Regions from separate parts of the Stenotrophomonas sp. 112478_Sma genome, predicted to be linked through region 2. Evidence: riboswitches for the same ligand, from Rfam matches in the RefSeq annotation. Region 2 holds a riboswitch; the other holds the start of a gene.

Region 1 (14,962 bases), 680 kb from region 2:
GCGCTGGAACAGCAGCTGGCCAAGCTGGGGGACCAGGCCGGCATCCTGGTCGGCACGCAGATCCTGGCCAAGGGCCACGATCTGCCCAGACTCACGCTGGTGGTGGTGGTCGGCATCGACGAGGGCCTGTTCTCGGCCGATTTCCGCGCCAGCGAGAAACTCGCGCAGCAGTTGATCCAGGTCGCCGGCCGCGCCGGGCGCGCCCGCGATCCGGGCGAGGTGTGGCTGCAGACCCACCATCCGGGTCATCCCCTGCTGGAGACGCTGGTCAACGGCGGCTACCACCCGTTCGCGCAGGCCGAACTGAACCAGCGGCAGGCCGCCGGCTTCCCGCCATTCGCGCATCTGGCACTGATGCGTGCCGAAGCGCAGCAGGTGGAGCACGCCAACGCGTTCCTGCTGGCTGCACGGCGACTGCTGGGCGAACAGGCGCTGGTGGAAGCGTACGGACCGATGCCGGCACCGATGCCGCGCCGGGCCGGCTACCAGCGCACGCAGCTGCTGCTGTCATCGGCACAGCGCCCGCCTCTGCACGGCGTGCTGGCGCAGCTGGTACCGCAGCTGTATGCCTTGCCGGAAGCCCGCAAGGTGCGCTGGTCGCTGGATGTGGATCCGACGGATCTGTATTGAATGCATGCAGAATCCGCCGGGCATGGCCCGGCGCCATCGTTACCGCGCACGATTCCCGCTTACGTCAGCGGTGACATCACGCCGCGCTGGTAAGCGGGTCGCTCACGCAGCCGGGCGTACCACTCGGCCAGGTGGGGCAGGTCCGGACGCTGGATCGGCAGTTCATACCAGGCGTACACCAGTGAACCCAACGGGATGTCGCCCATCGCGAATGTCGCGCCCGACAGCCACGGCTGCGTGGCCAGCGTCGCGTCGGCCATCGCCAGGTAATCGGCGGCGCGGACGATGGCAGCATTGATCCGCGATTCGTCGCGGTCTGCCGGCGCGGTGCGCATGATGCCCCAGATCAGATCGCTGTACAGCGGCGCCATCCGCGAAGTGCTCCAGTCCATCCATTTCTCGGCCTGGGCACGTTCCATCGGATCCTCGGCGTACAGAGTCCCCAGCGCGTAGCGCGCGCTCAGGTAGCGCACGATGGCGTTGGACTCCCACAGCGGCAGGCCCTGGTCCTCGATCACCGGCACCAGGCTGTTGGGGTTCATCGCCAGGTATTCCGGCGTCTGTGTGCCACCGTGGCTGCCGCCCACTTCGATGGACTCGTAGGGCAGGCCGATCTCTTCGGCACACCACAGCACCTTGCGGACGTTGCTGGAATTGCGACGGCCCCAGATCTTCAACATGCGGGTATTCCTTGCGGGCAATGCGAGCGGCAACGATACGCCTGATCGGTGTACATGTGGGCGTGCGGAATGATGCGCGGGGGCGTCGGCCGGGCATGGCCCGGCGCTACCGGTTCTTCTTCGGCAGCGCGCGCACGTAGGACGACTTGCCATCCTTCTTCAGTTCGAACAGACCGATCGCCGCCAGCAGATCACTCAGCTTTCCATAGCCATAGTTGCGCGAATCGAACGAGGCCTGGTTGGCGATCTGGCTGCCCACCGGCCCCAGGTGCGACCAGCCGTCCTCGCCTTCCGCTGCGGACACGGCGCGGCGCAGCATCTTCACCAGACGTGTATCGCTGCGCATTTCCGCGCCGCTCTTGCGCGGGCGCACTTCCTCGCCGCTGCCCGTTTCACCGGTGGCCGGCTCGATGGCACCCGGCTCTGCCGTGCCCTGTTCCACTTCCGGCACGCTGGCATGGGCCTGGCCCAGTGCTTCCAGATAGGTGAATTTGGAACAGGCATTGACGAAGGGTTCCGGCGTCTTCTTTTCGCCGAAGCCATACACCTTCACCCCGTCGGTCAACAGACGCATCACCATTGGAGTGAAATCAGCATCGCTGGAGACGATGGCGAAGCCGTCGAGGTTGCGCGCGTACAGCAGGTCCATCGCATCGATCACCATGGCCATGTCCGAGGCGTTCTTGCCCTTGCTGTAGGCGAACTGCTGGATGGGCCGGATCGCGTACTCGTGCAGCACCGCCTCCCAGCCTTTCAGCCGTGGGCTCTTCCAGTTGCCGTAGGCACGGCGGACATTGGCCACGCCGTAGCGGGCCACCTCCGCCAGCACTTCGTCGATCTTCGATGCGGGCGCGTTGTCGGCGTCGATCAACAGGGCGATGCGCTTTTCCGGTTCGCTCATGGGCCTCTCGCTGGCGGTTGCCTGAATCCGAGTATCGCCGATCCGCGCGCACGCTGACGTGACAGGCCGCCGCCGTGCGAAGATGCCGGACGGTTCCCCATGCCCCCTGGAGTGAGTCGATGAGTCGTGAGCGCGTTCCCCACCTGGTCGTTGTCGGCGGCGGTTTTGCCGGCCTCTGGGCCACCCGTGCGCTGGCACGCGAACGCATCCGCATCACCCTGGTCGACCGCCGCAACCATCACCTGTTCCAGCCGCTGCTGTACCAGGTCGCCACTGCAGGCCTGTCAGCGCCGGACATCGCCGCACCGCTGCGCCACATCCTCGGCCACCAGCGCAACGTGGAAGTGCGGCTCGGTGAGGTCGTGGCCATCGACAGGCAGGTCCGCCAGGTGCGGCTGGCCGACGGCAGCACGCTGGACTACGACAGCCTGCTGCTGGCTACCGGCGCCACTCACGCCTACTTCGGCAACGACCAGTGGGCCGATGATGCGCCCGGCCTGAAGACCCTCGACGATGCCATTGCCCTGCGCCGCAAGCTGCTGCTGGCGTTCGAGCGCGCCGAAGCCGAACCGGACCCGGCCAGGAAGGCGGCGTGGCTCAGCTTTGCCGTCGTCGGCGGCGGCCCGACCGGCGTCGAACTGGCGGGCACCCTGGCCGAGATTGCACGCCATACGCTGCGCAATGAATTCCGCCACATCGATCCGGCCAGCGCCAAGGTACGCCTGGTGGAAGCCGGTCCACGCGTGCTGTCCTCGTTCCCGGAAGTGCTCTCGCTGAAGGCGCGCCGGCAGCTGGAAAAGCTGGGTGTGGAAGTGCTGACCGGAACGCCGGTGAGCAACATCGACAGCCAGGGCTTCACGCTGGGTGACCAGTTCGTGCCGGCGCGCACCGTGGTGTGGGCGGCCGGCGTGGCCGCCTCGCCGCTGGCGCGCACGCTGGACGTGCCACTGGACCGTGCCGGGCGCGTGCAGGTGCAGCCGGACCTGACCCTGCCCGGGCATCCGGAACTGTTCGTGGCCGGCGATCTGGCCGCGGTGAACCAGGCCAATGGCAAGCCCGTGCCCGGCGTAGCGCCCGCGGCCAAGCAGATGGGCAAGTACGTGGCCGAGGTCATCCGTGCACGCCTGCACGGCAGGCCGGAGCCCGGGCCCTTCAAGTACGCGGACTACGGCAACCTGGCCACCATCGGCCGCATGGCCGCCATCGTGCACCTGGGGCGCCTGCAGCTGTCGGGCGTGCTGGCCTGGTGGTTCTGGCTGGCCGCGCACGTGTTCTTCCTGATCGGCTTCCGCAACCGCATCGTGGTGCTGCTGAACTGGGCGGTGGCGTACTGGAGCTACCAGCGCAGCGCACGCATCATCTTCGGCGACGACCAGGATGACCGCCGGCCGAAACGGTAGCGCAGGTCTGCAACGGGGTCGGATCCCCTTCCTGCGGAAAGGGGTCTGACCCCACGTCGCGGCGCGACTGCCTGCGATGCGCCGTGCCTGGGCACGGCGCTACAAAGATGCGGAATCCAATGCCTGCAACCACGCCAGCTTGCGCTCGCGCGGCAGCTGTTTGAGCTGCCATTCGGCGCGCGAGGCGGCGGAGCGGTCCGGGTACTCGCGCACGGCCAGGATGCGCAGCGGCGGGCGGGCCCGGGTGTAGCGCGCCCCCGTACCGGCGCGATGGGCGGCGAAACGCGCGTCCACGTCGGTGCTGATGCCAGCGTAGTAGCTGCCATCGCGGCATTCGAGCAGGTACAGGAACCACGGGCGGTGGGACGGGGCCATGCCCGGATTATGCCGTGCTGCACCGCAGCGGATATACTGCCCGCGAATGCAGGAGAGAGGCGCCGCGCTGGCGCCCGCCGAAGGCGCAGGCTCCCATGATCGCTCAGGCCGGTGGGCTGGAATCCCACCAACCATGCATTCGACTCGCCGAGCTGGAGAGAGGTCACCGGGCATGCCCGGCACGATCCGCCGAAGGGGCACGCGGCCTACGCCGCTGAACTCTCAGGCAAAAGGACAGCGGGAGCGGCACCGGTCATCGTCATCCCGTCATTGCGCAGGCAATGGCGGCGTCCGCGCATGGCCGGCCCCACCGCGTCCGGAGCCTGTTCCATGTTGCTGTCCATCATCTACCTGATTGCCATTTCCGCCGAAGCCATGACCGGCGCACTGTCCGCGGGACGCCGCCGCATGGATCTGTTCGGCGTGGTCATGATCGCCTGCGTTACCGCGCTCGGCGGTGGTTCACTGCGCGACATCCTGCTTGGCCACTATCCGCTGGGCTGGGTCAAACATCCCGAGTACCTCGGCTTCACCGTGTGCGCGGCGCTGATCGCCACCTGGGTCGCACGCTGGATGCACCACTTCCGCCGCACCTTCCTGGTGCTCGACGGCCTGGGCCTGATCGCCTTCACCCTGATCGGTTGCTCGATCGCACGCGAGGCCGGTCATGCCACGCCGATCGTGCTGATCGCCGGCATGCTGACCGGTGCGTTCGGCGGCGTGCTGCGCGACATTCTGTGCAACGAAGTGCCCCTGATCTTCCAGAAGGAGCTGTACGCGATCATCGCGCTGCTGACCGGCGCCGCCTATCTGCTGCTGCTGCACTGGAACGTGTCCGATGCCACGGCCATCCTGTGCTGCCTGGCGGGCGGCTTCGCGCTGCGCCTGCTGGCGATCCACTACCGCTGGGAAATGCCGAAGTTCGTGTATCACGACGAAGTGCATTGAACGATGGCGTGTTCGCCGGGCGTGGCCCGGCGCTCCCCTTCGTGCCCTGCACCACCCCGGCGATGGACCTGGCGCTGTCGCTCATGCGCAGCGCCAGGCGCATCGCCGGTGCGGACGGGCCGGTCTCCAACTCCGACCGGCCCTGATCGCGGCCGCACCCCCGCAGGCGCAGGCCGCCATCCACACACATGCCGCCCTCAGGCGGCTTCTGACACCGTCACTTCGCGACGGGCGCGCACGGCCGCAGCCAGTCGCTCCAGCACCGTCACGGTGGTGTCCCAGTCGATGCAGCCATCGGTGATGCTCTGTCCGTAGACCAGCGGCTGGCCTTCCACCAGTTCCTGCCGGCCTCCCACCAGATGGCTCTCGATCATCACGCCCACGATGCGCTGTTCGCCGTCCTCCAGCTGAACGGCGATGTCTTCGATCACCTTCGGCTGGTTTTCCGGGTTTTTCAGGCTGTTGGCATGGCTGGCATCGATCATCAGCCGCGTCGGCAGCCGGGCCTTGGCCAGTGCCTGGCAGGCGTCGGCCACGCTGGCCGCGTCGTAGTTCGGCTGCTTGCCGCCGCGCAGGATCACATGGCAATCCGGGTTGCCGGTGGTCGAAACGATGGCGGTGCCGCCCTGCTTGGTCACCGACAGGAAGTGATGCGGGTTGGAGGCCGCGCCGACCGCATCGGCCGCGATTTTGACGTTGCCATCGGTGCCGTTCTTGAAGCCCACCGGGCACGACAGGCCGGAGGCCAGTTCGCGGTGCACCTGGCTTTCGGTGGTGCGTGCGCCGATCGCGCCCCATGCCACCAGGTCGGCGATGTACTGCGGCGAGATCACGTCAAGGAATTCAACGCCGGCCGGCAGGCCCAGCTTGTTGATGTCGCGCAGCAGGCCGCGGGCAATGCGCAGGCCCTTGTCGATCCGGAAGCTGCCGTCCAGGTCCGGGTCATTGATCAGGCCCTTCCAGCCCACCGTGGTGCGCGGCTTCTCGAAGTACACGCGCATGACGATCTCGAGCTCGCCGGCCAGCGCGTCGCGCAGAGGCTTCAAGCGCTGTGCGTACTCGATGGCCGCATTCGGATCGTGGATCGAACACGGGCCGACCACGACCGCCAGGCGATCGTCGCGGCCATGCAGGATCTGGTGCAGGGCCGCGCGCGAAGCACTGACGGTGTCGGAGGCTTCATCGTCACACGGCAGCATCGCCAGCAGCTGGGCAGGCGGTGTGAGCGGTTCGATGGTGCGGATGCGCAGGTCGTCGGTATGGGGGGGCATGGGGGAGGTCTCCGGTACGTTGGGGGTCCCCAGCGAGGCGGCATGAAAAAAGCCGCCAGGTTCGCTGGCGGCTTTCGGGAATGCGTCTGAAGCTTTCTTCAGGGTGAGCGCAGTCCTTCCTCCGCCAGTGGCTTCGGAAAGTAATACCAGTAAAAGCGGGTAGCGGCTGCGTTCATGGGGTGTATTGATAGCACAGCTTCTGCGCAGCACAAAATGTTTCATCCGCAACTGGGGAAGCGGTTCAGCAGCACGACGATCTAGCGGCTGCCATGCACTTCCACGTCCAGCAGCAGGCCCTCGTGGATATCGGCCCAGCGCTCCAGCACCTGATCCAGCTCCCGCCTCGCCTCCTCCAACTGCTCGGGGTTGAGCAGGGACCGCGCCGTGTAGAGATCGGAGACCAGCCGCCGCAGGGTCGATTCCGGTATCGCCACCGAGGGCCCGTCCACATCCGGCAACTGCAACGCCGGGGTGTCGCCGGGAGGGCCGAACAGCGTGACCTGGAGCGTGCTCTGCATGATCGACTTCCCTGTGGGTAGACGTGGGCAATGCACTGTTTACCGCGTCTGGCGCACCAGCGCATGTGCCGTCACGCGGATCGCTCATGTCGTGACTGGACCGATTGTGCCCGCAGGTTGAGAACGCCTTTCCACACTTTCCACGCCCCGGCCTGGAGGCGGCCTGCAGGCGCTCAATGCGCGGTTATACGGGCAACGGCATATGCGATACTTCCTCCGTCTCCATGACGTGTCGCGTACTGCCTTGGCATCCCACGCGGACATGTGCTCAAGATGGTTTGCCACCGGAAAAGGGTGGCCGGGTCGGCAAAGCCCGTGTGTCACTGAAGTTCGCGTTTGTCAGCCGGCGTCGCCTTGGGCGGCGCCGGCTGGCAATCCGTCCGCGTTCCATGGCGGGCGGTGCGGGGGGGCGCTTGCGCCCGCCGGATCAGTGACCCGGTCTTTGCCGCCACGTACCGTCCGCCACCTCTTCCGGTGGCGGTGTCGTCTGTCCTGTACGGAGCACACGCCATGAACACACCACACGTTCCCTTCCCCGGTGCCCACCCCGATCCGGCCAATGCCGATCAGGCGCCGTTCGATCCCAACGGTCTGGTCGCCCACCTGCAACGCATCGGCAGCGGTGCGGCCGCCGATGGCCAACCCTGGCCCGAGCGCCATCCAGCGAACGGCCGACGCATGATGCTGGCCGATGCCGATGGCGCACTGGCCGGCCTGCGCATCGTGCAGGAGGTGCTGCTGGCCGCCGAACGCTGCCGCCAGAATGCCGCGCCCGAACATCACGTGAGCGACCGGGTGATGGAAGGGTTGATGCTGGCATCCCTGGGGCTGGCCACGCATGCGGCCGAACGCCTGCAGCCCCACTAGCCGCGTCCGCGCAATGTGACCGGGCCCGATGGCCCGGTCATGGGCCGGCACCCGCCGGATCACAGTGAACGCAGTGCGCGCCTGCGGATGTAGGCGTTGGCAGGGCTGTCGCGCTCGCGTTGCCAGCGTGTGCACAGGTCACGCAGCCACTGCGGCTGGGTCTTCCCGGCATCGTTGAGCCAGTTGCCGACGGAATCCTGCACATAGCGTTCGGGATCATCAGCCAGTGCCTCCAGCAGCGAATGCGCGTGTTCGGGATGCTGCTTGAAAAGAGCGATGTGCGCCGCCCAGACGCCACGGGGACGCAGTGCTTCACAGGCAAACCGGCGCAGATGGGCGGACGGTTCCTGCGTCCACGGCTGCAGGTATTCAAGCGCCAGCAGTGGCCCGGCAACGATGTCGGTGCGCAGCGCCAGCCACGCCCATTCGCGCACGCCGAAATGCGGATCATCTGCCAACGGGCGCATCTTCTCCAGCTTCACCGGCAGGGAGGCGGTGGCATCGCCACCGATCAGGTAGCAGGCCCAGCCGCGCACGGTGTCGGATGCATGCGACTGCCATTGTGCAGGATCACCCTGCCTGGCCTCACGCAACAGCGTTGCCGCCAGAACCATGCGCTGGGTAATGCCTTTGCTGGCGGCATCGCGCATGCATTGAATGGCAGTCTCCGGCAGCACCGCAACGGTCTGCAGCAACACCGCGAAATCCACGGCCAGACATTCCGCCAGATGCGTGCTGGCGGCTGTCCCGGTATCCAGTTGATGCTTTCGCGCCGGGCTGATCGCTGCGCTCACTGCGGGTCCTTCCGTCCGCCGCCGGTGTGCTGCCACACCTTGGCCAGCAGCTGTGAGAGCTGCACCTGCTCGGCAGTGTCCAGGCCGTTGAACAGGCCCGCGATCCACTGCGTGTGCTGATTGAAGAGGTCTTCGGCCAAGCGCTTGCCCTGCACGGTCAGCACGATCTGGAGGCGACGGCCATCGTCCGCATCGCTGCGCCGCTGCAGCAACCCTTCGCGCTGCAGGCCATCGAGCAGGCCGCTGATGGTGGCGCGGGTCACGCCTGCACGTTCGGCCAGCGCATGCGGCGACAGTGTGCCGCCGGCACCGTGCAGCAGGAACAGCACGATGAAGCGGCCTTCACTGAGCCCGTGCGGTGCCAGCCGGCTGGCGCAGTCGCGATCGATCGCCGAGGACAGCGACAGCAGCTGGAAGCACAGATGCAGCAGGGCGACATTGGCGTGGCCACGTCGCCGGGCCTCGTCCAGAAGGGCGCCATGTTTTGCCTCAAGCACATTAATTTCCAATATGTTTAGGCGCCTAATCATATTCATGACGGGATGGAACGCAACACCTACGGGGCCTGCCGCCGGGCCCGGCCGGGCGCACTCCTCGCGCAGGGGGCTGCAAGCAGCCGAAGCTGCGGTAGCATCGCGCCACGTCCCGCCAGGAGTTCCACGCATGCGCCGTGCCGTCCTGCTGTTGCTGACGCTGTTCCCCGCCGCCGTAATGGCCGCTCCCCCTCCCGTGCCCTCCCCGGCCCGGATCGATGCCGAAGCCAAGCGCCTGATGCAGGTGGCTCACGCCCGCGGGATGGCAGTGGCCGTCGTCGACGGTGGCAAGGTCGTGCACGTTGCCGCCTATGGCGAGCGCAACGCTGCCGGCGAACCGCTACAGACCGACACGGTGATGTATGCGGCATCGCTGACCAAGATGGCCTTCGGCCACCTGATCGCGCAGCTTGCACAGGACAAGGTGATCGATCTGGATGCCAGCATCGCCAGCGCGCTGGACAGACCGCTACCGGACTATCCGGCCGAGCCGAAGAAGTACGCCGATTACACCGTGCTGGCCGGCGACGAACGTTGGCGCCGGCTGACCCCGCGCCTGCTGCTCAACCATGCCAGCGGCTTTGCCAACTTTGCATTCCTGGAGCCGGACGGAAAACTGAAATTCCACTTCGATCCGGGCAGCCGCTATGGCTATTCCGGCGAAGGCCTGATCCTGCTGCAGTTCGTGCTGGAGCGCGGGCTGGGCCAGGACGTGGGTACGCTCATGCAGCAGCGCGTATTCGACCGCTTCGGCATGCCCCGCACCAGCATGATGTGGCGCGAGGATTTCGCCACGAATCTGGCCGACGGCTGGACCGCCGAAGGCACGGCGGAGCCGCACGATGAACGCAGCCGCGTGCGTGCCGCCGGTTCGATGGACACGACCATCACCGACATGGGCAATTTCGCGGCCGGCTATGTCAGTGGCCAGGGGCTGTCGGCATCGATGCGCCGGGAGCTGGTGCGGCCGCAGCTGCCGATCACCACCGCCAGCCAGTTCCCGACGCTGCAGCCGGAACTGCCGGCGGCGCAGCGGCGCAGAAACCTGGCTGCGGGACTGGGCGTGGTGACATTCACCGGTCCACAAGGCGCAGGCTTCTACAAGGGCGGACATGACGATGCGGTGGGCAACACGCTGGTGTGCGTCGAACAAGGCCAACGCTGCGTGGTGATCCTGGGCAACGATGTGCGCGCCGAAGCGGCCTTTCCGGCACTGGTGCGCTTCGTGCTGGGCGAGACGGGGGTGCCGTGGGAATGGGAATACGGCGCCACGAAGGCATTCGTGCGCTGACAGGTCGACCACGGTCCACGTCCAGCAGAGGGGGCGGAACGCCCACAAAAAAACCCCGCCTTGCGGCGGGGTTTTTCACTTCATCGGGAACAGCGGACCTTAGAAGTCCATGCCGCCCATGCCACCCATGCCGCCCATGCCACCGGCGCCGCCCAGGGCCGGCTCGTCCTTCTTCGGAGCTTCGGCAACCATGGCTTCGGTGGTGATCATCAGGCCAGCGATCGAGGCCGCGTTCTGCAGCGCCGAACGGGTCACCTTGGTCGGGTCCAGGATGCCGAACTGCAGCATGTCGCCGAACTCACCGGTGGCGGCGTTGTAGCCGAAGCTGCCGCTGCCTTCCTTGACCTTGTTGACGATGACGGACGGCTCTTCGCCGGCGTTGGCGACGATCTCGCGCAGCGGGGCTTCCATCGCGCGCAGGGCGATCTGGATGCCGTGGTTCTGGTCTTCGTTGGCGCCCTTCAGGCCGGCCAGCGCGGTGACCGCACGGACCAGTGCAACGCCGCCGCCCGGAACCACGCCTTCTTCAACGGCTGCACGGGTAGCGTGCAGGGCGTCGTCGACGCGATCCTTCTTTTCCTTCATTTCGATTTCGGTGGACGCACCCACCTTGATCACGGCAACGCCGCCGGCCAGCTTGGCCACGCGTTCCTGCAGCTTCTCGCGGTCGTAATCCGAGGAGGTGTCCTGGATCTGGGTCTTGATCTGCGCAACGCGCGATTCGACCGCAGCCTTGTCGCCCACGCCGTCGATGATGGTGGTGTTCTCCTTGGAGACCTGCACCTTCTTGGCGCGGCCCAGGTCCTTGATGGTGGCCTTCTCCAGCGACAGGCCCACTTCTTCGGAGATCACGGTGCCGCCGGTCAGCACGGCCATGTCTTCCAGCATCGCCTTGCGACGATCGCCGAAGCCCGGGGCCTTCACGGCCACGACCTTGACGATGCCACGGATGGTGTTGACCACCAGGGTCGCCAGCGCTTCGCCTTCGACTTCCTCGGCCACGATCAGCAGCGGCTTGCCGGCCTTGGCGACGCCTTCCAGCACCGGCAGCAGGTCACGGACGTTGGAGATCTTCTTGTCGTGCAGCAGGATGAACGGGTCATCCAGGTCAGCGGTCTGCGACTGCTGGTTGTTGATGAAGTACGGGGACAGGTAGCCGCGGTCGAACTGCATGCCCTTGACCACGTCCAGCTCGTTGTCCAGGCCCGAGCCTTCTTCAACGGTGATCACGCCTTCCTTGCCGACTTCCTTCATCGCGTCAGCGATGATCTGGCCGATCGACTCGTCCGAGTTGGCCGAGATGGTGCCGACCTGGGCGATCGCCTTGTCGTCAGCGGTCGGCTTGGAGATGTTCTTCAGCTCGGTGACGGCAGCCACGACGGCCTTGTCGATACCGCGCTTGAGGTCCATCGGGTTCATGCCGGCAGCAACGGCCTTGGCGCCTTCGCGGATCAGGGCCTGGGCCAGCACGGTGGCGGTGGTGGTGCCGTCGCCGGCGTCGTCGTTGGTGCGCGAAGCAACTTCCTTCACCATCTGCGCGCCCATGTTCTCGAACTTGTCAGCCAGTTCGATTTCCTTGGCGACGGAGACGCCGTCCTTGGTGATGGTCGGGGCGCCGAAGCTCTTCTCGAGCACGACATTGCGGCCCTTCGGGCCGAGGGTGGCCTTGACGGCATTGGCGAGAACGTTGACGCCGCGCACCATGCGCGAACGGGCGTCTTCACCGAAACGGATATCCTTGGCAGCCATTGCAATTACCTCATTGGTCGCGCCGGGCCGTGCCCGGCGGCTGGGATGTGGGGATCAGGTTGAAACAGGTCGCGGCGGGGCTCAGCCGATGACGGCGAGCACGTCGTCTTCGCGCAGGACCTTGTACTCGACGCCTTCGCTCTTGTACGAGCTGCCGGCGTACTGGCCGTAGATGACCTTGTCACCGACCTTCAGCGACGGCGCGCGCACGCTGCCGTTGTCCAGCGGCTTGCCGGGACCGACGGCCACGACTTCACCCTTGGTGGACTTTTCCTTGGCCGAGTCGGGGATGACGATGCCACCGGCGGAGATTTCGTCGGCTTCGATCGGCTTGACCACAACGCGGTCGTGCAGCGGCTTGATGCTCATAGGAGACCTCTTAAGTGATTGATTGGTCTAAAAAAGTCCGGCGATGTTAGCACTCGCACCAGGCGAGTGCCAGAACCGCACGTGAAGAAACCCGACAAGGTCGGGAGCACGGCAGAGATGGAGCCCCCCGGGAGGCTTTCAAGGGGCATAGCGAAAAAAGTTTCCGCGCCGGACGCTGCGGCAGTGCGGTGGGGCGGCCCCGAATTAGGTGACCAACGTCGCACTGTCAGATATCTGACGTTCATTTACGACAAAGTGTCACTGGATCGGCCTTAGGCTCGGCCGCGCATTCCCAATCACAAGGAGTCGTCGATGCGATTGCTGTCCCCGCTCGCCACCGCCTGCGTGCTGGCCCTGGCCACCGCGCCGGCCCAGGCCGAGGTCTTCATCAACGAACTGCATTACGACGACAGCACCGCAGCCGGTGACGTCGGCGAGGCGATCGAGGTCGTGGCCACCGCCGGCGAGGATCTGTCCGGCTATCGGCTGTATCTCTACAACGGCAGCACGCCGTCGGCCGCTTCGGTGTACGCCAACACGGCCGTCCCTGCCGGCAGCGCGGCCGGGTGCGGCAGCGCCACCCTGGCCGTGGTCAGCTATCCGACCAACGGCATCCAGAACGGTCCCAACGACGGCATCGCGCTGGTCGACGCCAGCGGCAAGGTGGTCCAGTTCCTCAGCTATGAGGGCACGATCACTGCCTCCGGCGGTCCTGCCGCAGGCATGACCAGCCAGAACATTCCGGTGGCCGAGACCAACAGCACGGCCCCTGGCACCTCACTGCAGCTGACGGGCAGCGGCAGCCAGTACGCCCACTTCACCTGGGCCGAATCGGCGACGCAGACCTTCGGCAGCTGCAACAACGGCCAGACCTTCAGCGGTGGGGGTACGCCCGGTCCCAATACGCCGCCATCGGTGTCCACCACCACCCCCGCCCAGGGCAGCAGCACGTTCCCGGCCGCGGCCGATCTGGAAGTGGTGTTCAGCGAGACGGTGAACCTGGCCAGCGGCGCCTTCGCGCTGAGCTGCGGCGCCTCCGGCAGCGTACCGCTGACCCACCCGGCCAGCGGCAGGAGCGTGAAGGTGTCCACCAACACCGCGCTGGTGGCCGGTGAGGCCTGCCGCTTCGACATCCGCGCCGCGCGCATCACCGACCTGCAGGGCGCGCATCCGGCTGCCGACAGCCGCATCGCCTTCACCGTGGCCAGCGCCACGGGCAACCCCGATCCGGGCAATCCCGGCGTACCGGCGGGCTACTACTCCAGGGTCAACACCTCCAGCCCGAGCCAGCTGCGCTGCTCGCTGCACGCGACCATCAAGGGCCACACCGCCTATCCGTACAGCGGGTCGGGCACCAGCACCTGGACCATCCTGGAGATCGCCGACGAGGATCCGAACAATCCCAACCGCATCCTCGATGCCTATCGCAACCGCAGCTACGCCAAGGTCAGCGATCGCGCTGGCACGGGCAGCGGCCTGACCTACAACCGCGAGCACACCTGGCCGAACTCGCTGGGCTTTGCCAGCACCACCGGCGACAAGGGCCTGCCCTACGCGCCCTACACCGACACCCACATGCTGTACCTGACCGATGCGCAGTGGAATGCCGACCGCGGCAACAAGCCGTTCGGCAAGTGCGATGCCAACTGTGGCGAGCGCGCCACCGAGGCCAACAACGGCCATGGCGGCGGCAGCGGCGGCTACCCGGGCAATTCCAACTGGGTGCGCACGCCGGACGGCAACACCGGCACCTTCGAGGTGTGGGGCCATCGCAAGGGCGACATGGCGCGCGCGGTGATGTACATGGCGATCCGCTACGAGGGCGGCAAGGATGCAGCCACCGGCCAGTCCGAGCCGGACCTGGAGCTGACCGACGACCGGAGCCGGATCGTCAGGACCAGCAGTTCGCCGGCCTACATGGGCCTGCTCTCGACCCTGATCGACTGGCATCTGTCCGATCCGCCGGACGACGCCGAGCGCGCGCGCAACGACGTGATCTACAGCTTCCAGGGCAACCGCAACCCGTTCATCGACCACCCCGAGTGGGCGACGCCGGCGTTGTTCACCTCGGCCAAGCCGGCGACCTGCCAGCTGGCCAACTGACCGCGCAACGCAGCGGTCCATCGCCGCCGCCGGACCTTGATCCGGCGGCGGCCCTATACTCGACGGTCATGCCGACCGTCGATCCCGTCCTGCTGCTGTTGACCACCTGCCCGGACCGGGCCAGTGCCGAGCGCATCGCGCATGCGCTGGTCGGCGAGCGCCTGGCCGCCTGCGTGACGCGCCTGGAAGGGGCGCAGTCGACCTACCGCTGGCAGGGCGAGGTCACTACCGATGCCGAGCTGCAGCTGCTGGTGAAGACTACGGCCAGCCGCGTGGAGGCAGCGATGGCACGGATCGTCGAACTGCATCCGTATGAACTCCCCGAGTGCATCGCGGTCGAAGCCCGGGCCGGACTGCCGGCCTATCTGGATTGGATCCGGGCGCAGACCCGGGAGGACACCGCTTGATGAATCTGTTTGCCCGTGCCGCCGCGCTGTGCGCCCTGCTCTCGCTGGCCCTGCCTGCATTCGCCCTGGACGAGAAAGATCTGCTGCCGGTGGACCAGGCGTTCGCGCTCACCGCCAGTGCGCCGG
Region 2 (14,962 bases):
CATCGACCACGGCGAACTGCCCGAAGGTCGTGGCATCGGTACCGAAGATCTCGCGCATGGCGACCATGTTGGCGCCACCGCCGATCCAGCTGCCGGCCAGCGCCGCCATGCCAGCCCAGGTGTCACCGGCCACGGTTTCCGGGTGGATCAGCTTCATCACCTGGAACGAGACGATGGCTCCCAGCATGATGCCGGCGGTACCGGCACAGAACACCAGCAGCAGCTTGGGGCCCAGCTTGGTGATGCCCTTGAGGTCGATCGACAGGGTCAGCAGCACCAGCGCCGCCGGCAGCAGCACATCGCGCGCCACCGGGTTGTACAGCGAGGTGTTGTGGCCATCGATCAGGCCGGTGGTGTTGTAGATGGCAGGAACGAAGTAACACAGCAGCAGGGCCGGCACCCAGGCGAAGATCTTCTTCAGCAGCGGGGTGGGACCACTGGCGGCCCAGAAGATCAGGGCCAGGGTGGAGGCAATCAGGCCCAGGCCAACGATGTCGTTGCTGATCAGGGCAGTAGCGGGTTCGGTCGGCATGGGATCCTCTGTCGATCGAAAGAGCGGAAAAAAAAGCGCCGCATAAGGCGGCGCGGGTCGAGATTAACACCCTCTTCACGGCGGGTCATGCTGCAGTGCCGGCCTCGCCTTTCCCGAAACGGAGCGTGTCCATGCAACTGGGTGCCTTCTCGGTCAGCCTTTCGGTCAAGGACCTGGCCGCCTCCCGCGCGTTCTATGAGGCGCTGGGCTTCTCGGTCACCGGCGGCGATGCGACGCAGAACTGGCTGGTACTGCGCAACAACGGTGTCGTCATCGGCCTGTTCCAGGGCATGTTTGAAGGCAACCTGCTGACCTTCAACCCGGGCTGGGACCAGCACAAGCAGGAACTGCCGCGTTTCCAGGACGTCCGCGAACTGCAGGCAGCGCTGGATGCGCAGGGTATCGCGCTGCAGGTCCGGGCCGATCCCGACAGTGAAGGCCCCGCCTTCCTGCAACTGATGGATCCGGACGGCAACGTGATCCTGGTCGACCAGCATGTGCCGCGGCCGAAGGTCTGACCCCGCGACTGCGATCATCCGCCTGGGCGCGAAGCACCGAAATCCAGCGTGGCCTGCGTCCCGCGCGGCTCGCAGGGCTGCAGCTGCAGGGTCCAGCCAAGGTGCTCGCACAGGCGCGCGATCAGGTCCAGGCCGATCCCGCCACGATCGACACGCTCTCCCCGGGCCATGCGTGCGTGGATCGCAGCGATCTCCTCCGGGCTCATGCCATGCCCCGGGTCCTGCAGGGTCAGCACCGCCGAAGCGCTCAGGCGCAGTTCGATGTGCCCGCGGCCGCTGTTCTCGATCGCGTTGCGCAACAGGTTGCCGATCGCCGCCTGCACCACCGCCAGCGGGGCAACGATGTCCACCGGCGCGGCCTGGATACCGATGCTCAGGTCCTTGTCGCCCAGCAGATGGCGATGATGCTCGACGATGTCCGGCAGCAGCTGGTCCAGTGCGATGCGCTCGGCACGCGCCGCCAGCCGCGCCGGATCGCGCGCAAGCACCAGCAGCAGTTCGATCAGCTGCTCCACGCCCTGCGCGGTGCGCAGCACGCGCTGGATCTGCTGCCGGGCACGGTCCGGCAGGCCCGGCTGCTCCAGGGCCAGCTCGGCGGCGCCGGTCATCACCGCAATCGGGGTGCGCAGCTCATGGCTGGCAGTGCTGATGAACACCCGCTCGCGTTCAACGAACTGCTCGTTGCGTTCGAGGTAGTCATTCAACGCATCGGCGATGGTGTGCAGCTCGGAACTGCCACGCGGGTCGACATCGATGCGCTGGCCCTGCGCGCCCGGCCGCAACGCGCCGATGCGCTGCGCCAGCAGGCTGAGCGGACGCACCATGCGCTCCATGCCGAAGGACGCCATCAGCACGGTGACGAAGATCATGATCACCCCGGCCAGCATCACCCACCGCGTGGCGAACTGCTCAAGGTCGTGGAAGTCGGAGATGTCCAGCACCAGCGCAACGCGCCCCATCGAGTCCGTATCACGCACCATGACCGCCGTTTCGCGGTCCTTCACCATCACCCCGTCATGCAGGCCGGGATGCAGGGTGCGCAGGCTGTCAGGCAGGTTCACCGCGTCGAAACGGTACAGGCTGAGCGTGTCCGAGTCCTGCCATCGATAGTGTGGCTCGTGCTCGACATGCTCGACGATGCTGTCCAGTTCGGAGTTGAGCAGCGCGCGCCAGGCGGCGTGTTCGGCGTGCTCGTGCACATAGTTGCCCACGCTGAACACCGCCAGCGAAAGCAGTGCCAGGTAGCCCAGCAGCCACCACAGCACGCGGCGGTACAGCGGGCCGGGTCTACGCACCTTCATCGTCATTCCTGCCGGCCTCGGCGGCGGTGGGCAGGGCCAACCGGTAGCCGACCCGCGGCAGCGTGTGGATCAGCTTGTCCACGAACGGTCCATCCACGCTGCGGCGCAGTTCGTAGACATGCGAGCGCAGCAGGTCGCCGTCCGGTGGCTCGTCGCCCCACAGGGCGAATTCGAGCTGCTGGCGGGTGACCGCGCCGGGGCTGGCGCGCATCAGCACTTCCAGCAGCTTGCGGCAGGCCGGATACAGATGCAGGACCTGTCCGGCGCGCTGCGCCTCCAGGGTCGCCAGGTCCAGCACCAGATCACCCACCTGCAGCCGCTTGCGGGGGTTGCGTCCCTGTGCCCGCAGCAGCAGGGCCTCCAGCCGCACTTCCAGCTCCGGCAACGCGAACGGCTTGGTCAGGTAGTCATCAGCGCCGGCACGGAAGCCGGCAATCTTGTCCGGCAGTTCGTCGCGTGCGGTCAGCATGATCACCGGCACCTCCGAGCCATGCTCGGCACGCAGGCGGCGCAACACTTCCGGCCCCTCCATCCGGGGCAGCATCCAGTCCAGGATCACCGCGTCATAGGGATGGCTGCCCGCCAGATGCAGGCCGGTGATGCCATCGGGAGCCACATCCAGCACATGACCGCGCGACTCGAAGTAGTCGAACAGATTGGCCACCAGCTGCCGGTTGTCCTCGATCACCAACAGGCGCATGCATGAAAGTTCCACGGAAGTTCGTACCATGGTAGCGCCACGCATGTCGGAATGAGGTCGCCCCGGCGATACTCCGACGCTTTTCCCACCCCCGCCGCCTCAAAATGGCCGTTTTGCTCCCGGAGCCTGCCGTGCCCGTAGCCCTGCCCCGCCGTTGGCGCCTGCCCCTGCTCTGGCTGTTGATCATCGCGGCACTGGCTGCCGGCATCGGCATGCGCCAACCGCAGCCACCGGACGAACCCCGCTTCGTACTGGCCGCCAGGACCATGGTGGAAAGCGGGGAGTGGCTGCTGCCGCACCGTGGCAGCGAGCTGTATGCGGAGAAGCCGCCGGTGTTCATGTGGCTGCAGGCGGCGGCCTACGAAGTGGTGGGCAGCTGGCAGTGGTCGTTCCTGCTGCCTTCGCTGCTGGGGGCCCTGCTCAGTCTGTGGTTGGTGTCGGATCTGGCACGCCGACTGTGGTCGCCGCGCCACTCCCTCTATGCCATCGGCGCCCTGTTCTGCACCCTGCAGTTCGGCCTGATGGCCAAGCGTGCGCAGATCGATATGGTGCTGGTCGGGATGACCACGCTGGCCCTGTGGGGCCTGCTGCGGCATCTGTGCGAGCGACGCAATGTGCCGGCGCTGTGGCTGGCCGGCTTTGCCGCCGGCCTGGGCACGGTGACCAAAGGCGTAGGTTTCCTGCCGCTGCTGATGGTGCTGCCCTGGTTCGGCTGGTGGCTGTACCAGCATCGCCGCGGCCGTCGGATCGAGGGTCCGCACCCGGCGACCCTGCTGTGGCTGATCCCTGCATTCCTGCTCGGCGTGGCCGTCTGGCTGGCCCCGCTGGGCTGGGCCCTGCTGCACGAACCCAGTGCCTCGCTGCAGTCCTATGCGCATGAACTGCTGTTCAAGCAGACCGGCACCCGCTATGCCAACGCCTGGCACCACCGGCAGCCGGTCTGGTACTACCTGCAGGTGATCCTGACACTGTGGCTGCCGGGTGCCCTGTTGCTGCCGGTGCTGGCCCGCCCGTGGTGGCGGCGCCTGCGCCGTGGCGACCGCCGGCAGTGGCTGCTGCTGGGGTGGGCGCTGCTGGTGCTGGTGTTCTTCAGCGCCAGCCCCGGCAAGCGCGAGGTCTACCTGCTGCCGATGCTGCCTGCCGTGGCCCTTGCCGCCGCGCCCCTGCTGCCCGGCCTGCTGCGCAGGCTGTGCGTGCGCCGGTATCTGTTCGGTTACAGCCTGGTGCTGATGCTGGCAACCGCCGTGCTGGGCGTGATGCTGCTCACCGAAAGTCACTGGGCGCAGGCGCAGCTGCAGCGGCGTGCGATGCCCGACACCCTGCTGCCGGTGCTGGGCGACGGCCTGCTGACGTTCGCGATCGCCGTGGCTACCCTGGCCGTGTGGTTGCGCGTGCGGCGCGCCGCCACCCTGGTACTGCTCACCCACGGCCTGCTGTGGATGCTGTACGGCCTGGTGCTGATTCCGGCGCTCGACCCCTACGCCTCGTCGTCGGCGCTGATGCGCCGGGTCGGCGCGAGGATCGGCCCCGATGCCGAACTGGCACTGGTGGCCTGGCGCGAGCAGAACCTGCTGCAGGCCGACCGCGCCGTGCGCGAGTTCGGCTTCAAGCGGCCCTGGCCTGAACAGTGGCACGACGCCGGCCCCTGGCTGGCCGAAGCACCCGACCGGCGCTGGCTGCTGGTGCTCGACAAGGCCATGAGTCCCTGCGTGGATGCCGCCCAAGTGATCGACATCGGCGTCGCCAACCGCAACCGCTGGCAACTGGTGCCCGGCACTGCCTGGGATGCCGGCTGCCACGCCGAGCGGGCCGGCGCCAACGAAGAAGAAGACTGAATCATCCCCCACGCGGGCCGGCGGTTAACCCGGCCCGAACGCAGGTCCGACCCTTCTCCGACATCAACCTGACGAGCATGGCGCCGGTTCATCGTCACGGTGTTTTCCTGCATGTCCGTCCGTCCTCCCGTCTCCGGGGTTGCTTCGGCCTACTCCACGCTGGCATCGCGGTTCGCCGTGACCCACCTGTGGCTTCCACTGCTCATCGTGCTGCCCCTGTTCGCCGTGTTCATGGAGGGGGGAGCCGATCAATGGCTGGCTGACCACCTGTTCCGGTTGGAGGGCGGCCGCTGGGCACTGCAGGACGCGTGGTTCACCCGCTCGCTGGTGCACCGGGGCGGCAAGTGGTTCAGCACCGCCGCGGCGCTGGTGGTGATACTGCTGAGCTTTCACCACTGGCGCCGCGGACGTGATCGCACCCTGCGATGGGCGCTGCTTTATGTCGTAATTGCCCTGGCGCTGGGAACCGGCGGCGTGTCTCTGCTGAAGTCGCTGGTGCCGATGGACTGCCCGTGGGATCTGCTGCGCTACGGCGGCCACCAGCCTTATATCGGGCTTTTCAGCCATCGTCCGGCCGACATGCCGGTGACCGCGTGCTTTCCCGCCGGCCATGCCAGTGCCGGCTATGCCTGGCTGAGCCTGTACTTTTTCGCCCTGCTGTGGCGTCCTGCCTGGCGCTGGACCGGCCTGGCACTGGGCCTGGGCAGCGGGCTGCTGTTCGGCATCAGCCAGCAGCTGCGGGGTGCACATTTTCTGTCGCATGACCTTGCCACAGCCCTGCTGTGCTGGCTGCTGTCACTGGGGCTGTACGTTCTGGTCCGCCATCACCTGGACCGCACCAACCGCCTGGAGGCGAACGCATGAATGCTTCGGTTCAACGCTCGCTCCGTGTGCCATCGCTGGCCGGACTGCGCAGCTGGCGGCCACAGCTGTCCACCGAGGCGTTGATCGCGCTGACCAGCCTGTTCTTCGCCCTGGCCGGCAACGGCCTGTTCTGGCGCAGCGCGATGGCCAGCCACCCGGAGAGCCTGCGCTACGCGGTGTCGCTGCTGCTGTTGCTGCTCGGCACGCATGGCCTGCTGCTGGGCCTGCTGGTCTGGCGCTGGAACGCCAAGGTGGTGATCAGCGCGCTGCTGCTGGTAACGGCCTTCGCCGCCCACTACATGAGCCGTTACCACATCTATCTGGATGCGGACATGCTGCGCAACGTGCTGGCGACCGATCCGAAGGAAAGCCGCGAACTGATGACGGTCTCGCTGCTGTGGCCGGTACTGCTGCTGGCGGCACTGCCGATGGTGCTGGTGTGGCGGGTGCAGCTGCAGCGGCGCAGCTGGGGGCGCAGCCTGCTGTGGCGCCTGGGCTTCCTGGCGGTGGCTGCGGTGACCGCTGTTGGCGGTGCACTGATCTCGTTCCAGGACGTCTCCGCACTGATGCGCAACCAGCGTGAAGTGCGTTACCTCGCCACCCCGGCCAACGTGCTGCTGGGTCTTCCACGTGCACTGCGCGGCGACAACCCGGTGCAGCGCGCGCCGAAACTGCCGATCGGCACCGACGCCAAGGCCACCCCACGCGCTCCGGCGAGCAAACCGCGGCTGCTGGTAATCGTGATGGGCGAGACCGTGCGTGCACAGAACTGGGGCCTCAACGGCGGCCGCAATACCACGCCGGAACTGGCCCAGGCACCGGTGATCAACTTCCCCGACATGCACTCCTGCGGCACCAGCACCGAAGTTTCGCTGCCCTGCCTGTTCTCGCCATGGGGACGCCACGACTACGACGAGAAGAAGATCCGCGCGCACCAGTCGCTGCTGCACGTACTGAACCGTGCCGGCATCGCACCGCTGTGGCGTGACAACCAGTCCGGCTGCAAAGGCGTGTGCGAAGGACTGGACTTCCAGTCGCTGTCCGATGCGACCACCCCGGGCCTGTGCGCCGACGGCCGCTGCATGGACGAGATCCTGCTGCAGGACCTGGCCACCCAGGTGCGTGCCAGGCCCGGCGACCGCGTGGTCGTGCTGCACCAGCTGGGCAACCATGGCCCGGCGTATTTCGAGCGCTATCCGGCCGCCTTTGCCCGCTTCAAGCCAACCTGCGACACCCGTGACATCGGCCGGTGCTCACGCGAAGAGATCACCAACAGCTATGACAATGCCGTGCTGTACACCGATCATTTCCTGAGCAAGACCATCGGCACGCTGCAGGGCATGCAGGACTACGACACGGCGATGATCTACCTGTCCGACCATGGCGAATCGCTGGGTGAGAAGGGCCTGTACCTGCACGGCGTGCCCTATGCGATCGCCCCGGCCGAGCAGACCCGCGTACCGATGACGATGTGGTTCTCGCCGGGCTTCGCCAGCAGTCGCGGGCTGGACCTGCAATGCGTGCGCAAGCGTTCGGCAGCGTATACCGACCACGACAACCTGTTCCCGTCGGTGCTGGGCCTGATGCAGGTGAGGACGGCGCTGTACGAGCGCGATCGCGACGTGTTCGCCGGCTGCGAGAGCTGAGGGGTGTTCGGCAGGGCTTGCAGCCCTGCACCTGCAGAGGCAACAGCAGCAGCAACAGCGTGCAATCCGTGGGTAGGCGGGGTGGGTCCGGTGGCGGGGGACGCCGTAAATACGTCCTTGTAGGCTCGGTCGCGCCATCCATGGCGCTCACGCCCCCGCAACCGGACCCAGCCCGCCTTCGACAGTTTTCCGCAATCTGTTGGACATGCCGATGGGGTCGGATCCGTTTTCCGGAGGAAAACGGATCCGACCCCAATTTGATTGTCGATACCTGACAGATGTGTCGACCAAGGTCGACACCCACCAACGGCCGCCGCGATCTGTCAGAGGTGGGGCGGTGTGGGCTTGCAGGACCGTTGGCGCCATGGATGGCGCCATCGAGCCCCCATGGATGGGTTTACGGCGTGTCCTGCAAGCCCACACCGCCCCGCCATCCCACGGATAGCCCGCTGTTGCTGTTGCTTCTGCCGTTGACGTGCCTTGGCTTCTGCGGGTGCAGGGCTGCAAGCCCTGCCGAACCCCACCAACCTTCCACACTTGCGGTGGGCACGCGCGCCCACTAGCCTTCGGCCGTCGTTCACCACCCAAGGACCGCCCGTGAAACACCGTCATCTCCTGCTGGCCGCTGCTGTCGCCGCCGCCACGCTGGCCCTGGCTGCCTGCAAGAAGGAAGCGTCCCCCGGCGCCGAGACCGCCGGCAGCAGCGCACCGGCCGGCGAGACCGCCGACCAGTTCGTTGCCCGCATCAATGCCGAATACAAGGCTGCCTATCCGGAGATGACCTCGGCGCAGTGGCTGTCTTCCACCTACATCAACAGCGATTCGGAGCGCATCGCGGCCAAGGCCAACGAGCGTTCACTGACCCAGCTCAACAGCTGGATCGAGCAGGCCGCGAAGTTCGAGGGCCAGCCGATGAGCGCAGACAGCAAGCGTGCCATCCACCTGCTGAAGCTGATGTCCTCGATGCCGGCACCGCGCGACCCGGCCAAGCTGGCCGAGCTGACCCAGATCGCCACCCGCATGGAGGGCAGCTACGGTGCTGGCAAGTACTGCACCGATGCCAACGACCCGGCCTCCTGCCGCCAGCTGGGGGAACTGGAACAGGTGCTGGCACGCAGCCGCGACTACGACGCGCAGCTTGATGCCTGGCAGGGCTGGCACAGCACCACGCGGAACATGCGTGGCGACTACCAGAAGTTCGTCAGCCTGGTGAACGAAGGTGCCAAGGGCATGGGCTTCACCGATGCCGGGCAGATGTGGCGCAGCGGCTATGACATGCCGCCGGAGCAGATCGGGCCGGAAACCGACCGCCTGTGGGAGCAGGTCAAGCCGATGTACGAGCAGCTGCACTGCTACGCGCGCGGCAAGCTGGACAAGACCTACGGCAAGGACAAGGCCGAGGTGGGTAATGGCCTGATCGCCGCGCACCTGCTGGGCAACATGTGGCAGCAGGACTGGTCCAACCTGTGGGACCAGCTGGAGCCCTATCCCGGTGCCGGAAGCCTGGACATCACCGCCGCACTGGAAAAGCAGTACCAGACCAACCTGAGTGCTGCGCTGGCCAAGGCTGGCAGGGATGCCAGCGTCGCGGGCCAGTACAGGGCCCAGCGCGAGGCCGAACTGCGTACCGCGAAACAGATGACCGAGCGCGCACAGGATTTCTACGTGTCGCTGGGCATGCCCTCGCTGCCGCAGTCGTACTGGGACAAGACCCAGTTCATCAAGCCTGACGACCGTGACGTGGTCTGCCACGCCAGCGCCTGGGACATGAACATGGAAGGCGATGTGCGCACCAAGATGTGCATCAAGCCGAACGAAGAGAACTTCACCACCATCTATCACGAGCTGGGCCACATCTACTACGACCTGGCCTACAACCCGTTGCCGCCCCTGTTCCAGGGCGGCGCCAACGATGGCTTCCACGAAGCAATCGGCGACACGATCGTGCTGGCGATGACGCCCAAGTACCTGAACTCGATCGGCCTGGTTGACGCACCGCAGGAAAGCCGCGAGGCCGTGATCAACGCGCAGATGCGCATGGCACTGTCGGGCGTTTCATTCCTGCCCTTCGGCCTGATGATCGACCGCTGGCGCTGGGGCGTGTTCGATGGGTCGATCACCGCCGACAACTACAACAAGGCATGGTGGGACCTGAAGGCCAAATACCAGGGCGTTGCCCCGGCCAGCACCCGCAGCGAGGAGTTCTTCGATCCGGGCGCGAAGTACCACGTGCCGGGCAATACGCCGTACACCCGCTACTTCCTCGCCCGCATCCTGCAGTTCCAGTTCTACAAGGGCCTGTGCGATGCATCGGGTTACAAGGGCCCGCTGCACGAGTGCACGTTCTACGGCAACAAGGAAGCCGGCCAGAAGTACTGGGCGATGCTCAGCAAGGGCGCCAGCCAGCCGTGGCAGGCCACGCTGAAGGAGCTGACCGGCACCGACAAGCTGGATGCCGGCCCGATGATCGAGTACTTCAGCCCGGTCAATGAGTGGCTCAAGCAGCAGAACGAAGGCCAGATGTGCGGCTGGCAGGCCAGCGCTGCGGCCCCGGTGGCGAAATGAGAAAAGGGGCGGATCCGCGAGGATCCGCCCCTTTCGTTCCGGTAGCGCCGGGCCATGCCCGGCGTCCTTGATCGCACCGCTGCGCTCGCCGGGCATGGCCCGGCGCTACCCACACGGGTCAGCTGTTCTTCTTCGCCGCCATCGCGGCGGCCAGCTCGGCCTTGTATTCCTCGAAGGTCTGGCCCTTCTCCCTGGCCTCGGCCTGCGCGGCATCACGCAGCGCGTCGGAATACATCAGACGCACCGGCGTACCGTTGCGCTCGTGCAGTTCACCGGCCTGCATGATCAACGCCAGCACCTGCGCGGCGCTCTCGCTATGCCCGGCGATACGGCCATCCATGCCCAGCACCCACTCGCCATCGCGGCGCACGACACCTGCCAGCAGCGTGCGCTGCGCATCGCGCAGTTCGGCATGCGGCTCCACCGGCGAAGTCTGGGCAGCGGCCTTGTTGGCAGCCTTCTCTTCCTGGCGGCGGCGCTGGTCGCGACGGGTCTTGGAGGTGGTGGACATGGGGGCGGCATCGCTACGGGGGGGCGCAAGGATAGCGCACCCCGGCCGTGGCGCCGCTTCACGGGTCGCCCGCCACCGCCCCTGCGGCCGGTCAGAGGTCCGTGACCACGGCCTGCACTGCGCGCTCACGGCGGTGTTCCCAGTACCAGAACACAAACCCGGCGGCGAAGAAGCCGGCCTGGCCCAGCGCCAGATGCAGCGGGCTGGCACTGAGCAGGGGCGACACGACGCCGGCCACCACGGTGCTGACCATCAGCTGCGCGAAGGCCTGCAGCGACGAGGCCAGGCCGCGCTGGTGCGGATACATGTCGAGCACGGCCAGCGCCAGGATCGGGAAGATCAGCGCCATGCCCATGCCGCCCAGGAAAATGGGCAGTACCGCCCACGGCAGCGCGAACTGCGGCGCCAGCACCACGTAGCCGACGTTGAGCAGTGTCGACAGCGCGCACAGGGAGAAGCCGATGGTCACCTGCCGGGTCGGCGTGGTGTGCCCGGCCATGCGCCCGGACAGGAACGCGCCGGCCGTCATGCCACCGATGGTGGGAATGAACAGCCAGGCGAAGTCGCCTTCGCCCAGATGCAGGTGCTGCATCACGAACACCGGCGCGGACGCGATGTACAGGAAAATGCCGCCGAAGCCGATGCTGCCGGCCAGTGCCAGGCGCAGGAAACGCGGGTTGAAGCCGATGCGCACATAGTCACGCAGCAGTGCGCGCGGCGACAGCGGTACCCGCGCCTCCGGCGGATGCGTTTCCGGCAGGAAGCGCGCGGTGGCCACCAGCAGCAGCAGCGAGAACACCACGAGGAACCAGAAGATCAGCGGCCAGCCGGCACCGCTGAGCAGAATCCAGCCACCGATGATCGGGGCGATGGCCGGCGCGATGCCGAACAGCATCGAGACCTGGCTCATCAACCGCTGGGCGTCATGGCCGTGGTACAGGTCACGGATCACCGCGCGGCCGACGATCATGCCCACGCCCGCCGACAGGCCCTGCAGCGCGCGGAACGCCAGCAGGGTCGGCAGATCGGTGGACAGCGCGCAGCCGACCGAGGCCCCGGCAAATACCACCAGGCCGCCGAGAATCACCCGCTTGCGGCCCCAGGCATCCGACAGCGGCCCGTGCGCCAGGCTCATCAGGCCATAGAACAGCAGGTAGACGCTGATGGTCTGCTGGACGGCCACCTCATCCACCGCCAAGCGCTGGGCCAGCTGCGGGAAGGCCGGGAAAATGGTGTCGATGGAGAACGGGCCGAACATGGCCAGGCCCGCGAGCAGCAGGGCCATGCGACGGGTGGACGGAGCAACAGCGGCGGTCATGTGAACGGTGTCCGGCAAGGCCATGCGCGGCACGCACGGCGGGCGCCGGTCCCGCTGCAGCAGGGACGGCGCCAGATGAATTCGGGTATCCGCCCATCATAGGCGGGGAATGCGCCCGATGCCATGCAGCACCGCACAAAACGCACGCCCCGGGCCATCGGCCATTCAGGCGCCGACCCTGCCCGGGCGGCCCCGGCAGCAGGCCATAACCGGCTATAATCGGCGGGCAACACGGTGGGAGAAGCGGAACACCGCTGCCGAAGGCGCAACGCCCGTAATCGCTCAGGCCCGATACCACCCGCAACACAACTCTGGAGAGACCGGTTCGATCCGGCGCCGAAGGGGCACGAAGCTGCGGCCAGCCGCGCTTCCAAACTCTCAGGCAAAAGGACAGAGGGGCGCCCCGCAGCCCGCCATCCGGCGGCCTGTGCCCGTGCGTGTGCCCTTTCCTGACGGATCCTTCGCCATGTCCCAGAACACCCCTTCCCTGCGTGAGCTCGAGCACCACAGTGCGTTCGTCGAGCGTCATATCGGCCCCAACGACGCCGAGATCGCGCAGATGCTCGACGTCGTCGGCCACGCGTCGCTGGATGCGATGACCGATGCCATCGTGCCGGCCAAGATCAAGTCGCCGGCAGCGCTGGCGCTGCCGGAGTCGATCACCGAAGTGGAGGCGCTGGCGAAGATCCGCGCGATCGCCGACAAGAACACCGTGCTGCGCAGCTTCATCGGCCAGGGGTATTACGGCACCCACACGCCGAACGTGATCCTGCGCAACATCCTGGAAAACCCGGCCTGGTACACCGCCTACACCCCGTACCAGGCAGAGATCTCGCAGGGCCGCATGGAAGCGCTGATCAACTTCCAGACCCTGTGCGCCGACCTGACCGGCATGGAGATCGCCAACGCCTCGCTGCTGGACGAAGCCACCGCAGCGGCCGAAGCGATGACCCTGGCCAAGCGTTCGGCCAAGTCGAAGTCGGACACCTTCTTCGTGCACGATGCCGTGCACCCGCAGACCCTGGAGCTGCTGCGCACCCGCGCCGAGCCCATGGGCATCGTGCTGCGCGTCGGCACCCCGGCCGAAGCGCTGGAAGCGGACAGCTTCGGCGTGCTGCTGCAGTACCCGGATACGTTCGGCCAGGTGGCCGACTACCGGGCACTGGTCGAGGCCGTGCATGCACGCGGCGGCCTGGTCGCCGTGGCCACCGATCTGCTGGCGCTGACCCTGCTCGCCGCACCGGGCGAATGGGGCGCGGACATCGTGGTCGGCAACAGCCAGCGTTTCGGCGTGCCGTTCGGCTTTGGTGGCCCGCACGCGGCGTTCATGGCCTGCCGTGACGCCTACAAGCGCTCGATGCCCGGCCGCCTGATCGGCGTCTCGATCGATGCGCAGGGCAACCCGGCCTACCGCCTGACCCTGCAGACCCGCGAGCAGCATATCCGCCGCGAGAAGGCCACCTCCAACATCTGTACCGCACAGGTCCTGCTGGCGGTGATGGCCTCGATGTACGCCGTCTACCACGGTCCGGAAGGCCTGACCCGCATCGCCCGCCGCACCCACCGCCTGGCCGCGATCCTGGCCGCCGCACTGCGCAAGGCCGGCGTGCAGGTTGCTGGCGACTTCTTCGACACCCTGCACGTCACCGGCGTGCACGCCGATGAGATCCACGCCAAGGCGCGCGCCGCCGGCTACAACCTGCGCGCGATCGACAGCGACTCGGTCGGCATCAGCCTGGACGAGACCGCCACCCGCGCCGATGTGGTTGCGCTGGCCGCCGTCTTCGGTGCCCAAGCCGATGTGGATGCGCTGGATGCCAGCACCGCCGACGCGCTGCCGGCCGGGCTGCTGCGCCAGTCCGCGTTCCTGACCCATCCGGTGTTCAACACGCACCACAGCGAGCACGAACTGCTGCGCTACCTGCGTTCACTGGCCGACAAGGACCTGGCGATGGACCGCACGATGATCCCGCTGGGCTCGTGCACCATGAAGCTCAACGCCACCGCCGAGATGATCCCGGTGACCTGGCCGGAGTTCTCGCAGATCCATCCGCTGGTGCCGGCCGACCAGGCGCTGGGCTACAAGGAACTGATCGAGTCGCTGGAAGCGATGCTGGTCGAATGCACCGGCTACGATGCGGTCAGCCTGCAGCCGAACTCGGGTGCACAGGGCGAGTACGCCGGCCTGCTGGCGATCCGCGCCTACCACCGCTCGCGTGGTGAGGAGCATCGCGACATCTGCCTGATTCCGGATTCGGCCCACGGTACCAACCCGGCCTCGGCACAGATGTGCGGCATGAAGGTGGTGGTCACCAAGACCGATGCCAACGGCAACGTCGATGTCGAGGACATCCGCCTCAACGCCGAGAAGTACAGCGACCGCCTGGCCGCGATCATGATGACCTACCCGTCCACGCACGGCGTGTTCGAGGAGGAGGTGGTCGAGATCTGCGAGATCATCCACAAGCACGGCGGCCAGGTGTACACCGACGGTGCCAACATGAACGCCCTGGTCGGCGTGGCCAAGCCGGGCAAGTGGGGTTCGGACGTTTCCCACCTGAACCTGCACAAGACCTTCTGCATCCCGCACGGCGGCGGCGGCCCGGGCGTCGGCCCGTGCGCGGTCAAGGCGCACCTGGCCCCGTTCCTGCCGGGCAAGCTGGGTGACAACGGCCCGGTCGGCATGGTCAGCGCCGCCAGCTTCGGCAGCGCCTCGATCCTGCCGATCAGCTGGATGTACATCGCGATGATGGGCCGCGAGGGCCTGCGCAAGGCGACCCAGGTCGCGCAGCTCAATGCCAACTACATCGCCAAGCGCCTGGCGCCGCACTTCAGGACGCTGTACACCGGCCGCAATGGCCTGGTGGCGCATGAGTGCATCCTCGATGTGCGCCCGCTGGAGAAGAGCAGCGGCATCGGCGCCGAGGACGTGGCCAAGCGCCTGATCGACTTCGGCTTCCACGCGCCGACGCTGAGCTTCCCGGTGGCCGGCACGCTGATGGTCGAGCCCACCGAAAGCGAGTCGCTGCATGAGCTGGACCGCTTCATCGACGCCATGATCCAGATCCGCGAGGAAATCCGTGCGATCGAGGATGGCCGCCTGGACCGCGAGGACAATCCGCTGAAGAACGCGCCGCACACCGCCACCGCGGTGACGGCCAGCGAGTGGACC

What was found. A riboswitch is a leader RNA that binds a small molecule or an ion and turns the genes downstream of it on or off. The one in region 2 is predicted to bind glycine.
Region 1: it holds a riboswitch for glycine, as region 2 does, so the genes downstream of both, ACZK08_RS17505 (trimeric intracellular cation channel family protein) here and gcvP (aminomethyl-transferring glycine dehydrogenase) in region 2, are expected to answer to the same signal.

Annotation. Positions count from the first base shown of each region.
Region 1 covers NZ_CM151072.1:3,838,926-3,853,887, forward strand. Annotated here, with positions in the region: gene ACZK08_RS17480 (primosomal protein N') at 1-630, shown strand, start outside; gene ACZK08_RS17485 (glutathione S-transferase family protein) at 690-1,310, opposite strand; gene ACZK08_RS17490 (NYN domain-containing protein) at 1,417-2,211, opposite strand; gene ACZK08_RS17495 (NAD(P)/FAD-dependent oxidoreductase) at 2,331-3,611, shown strand; gene ACZK08_RS17500 (GIY-YIG nuclease family protein) at 3,711-3,986, opposite strand; glycine riboswitch at 4,026-4,115, shown strand; glycine riboswitch at 4,129-4,234, shown strand; gene ACZK08_RS17505 (trimeric intracellular cation channel family protein) at 4,317-4,934, shown strand; gene ACZK08_RS17510 (3-deoxy-7-phosphoheptulonate synthase) at 5,132-6,205, opposite strand; gene ACZK08_RS17515 (hypothetical protein) at 6,463-6,723, opposite strand; gene ACZK08_RS17520 (hypothetical protein) at 7,234-7,590, shown strand; gene ACZK08_RS17525 (DNA alkylation repair protein) at 7,650-8,384, opposite strand; gene ACZK08_RS17530 (MarR family winged helix-turn-helix transcriptional regulator) at 8,381-8,881, opposite strand; gene ACZK08_RS17535 (serine hydrolase domain-containing protein) at 9,048-10,208, shown strand; gene groL (chaperonin GroEL) at 10,308-11,957, opposite strand; gene ACZK08_RS17545 (co-chaperone GroES) at 12,039-12,326, opposite strand; gene ACZK08_RS17550 (endonuclease) at 12,639-14,429, shown strand; gene cutA (divalent-cation tolerance protein CutA) at 14,498-14,836, shown strand; gene ACZK08_RS17560 (protein-disulfide reductase DsbD family protein) at 14,833-14,962, shown strand, end outside.
Region 2 covers NZ_CM151072.1:3,162,138-3,177,099, forward strand. Annotated here, with positions in the region: gene ACZK08_RS14525 (DUF819 family protein) at 1-532, opposite strand, end outside; gene ACZK08_RS14530 (VOC family protein) at 664-1,050, shown strand; gene ACZK08_RS14535 (sensor histidine kinase) at 1,065-2,351, opposite strand; gene ACZK08_RS14540 (response regulator transcription factor) at 2,338-3,051, opposite strand; gene ACZK08_RS14545 (ArnT family glycosyltransferase) at 3,183-4,886, shown strand; gene ACZK08_RS14550 (phosphatase PAP2 family protein) at 4,998-5,750, shown strand; gene ACZK08_RS14555 (phosphoethanolamine transferase) at 5,747-7,396, shown strand; gene ACZK08_RS14560 (M2 family metallopeptidase) at 7,994-9,961, shown strand; gene ACZK08_RS14565 (hypothetical protein) at 10,080-10,472, opposite strand; gene ACZK08_RS14570 (multidrug effflux MFS transporter) at 10,564-11,790, opposite strand; glycine riboswitch at 12,092-12,194, shown strand; gene gcvP (aminomethyl-transferring glycine dehydrogenase) at 12,257-14,962, shown strand, end outside.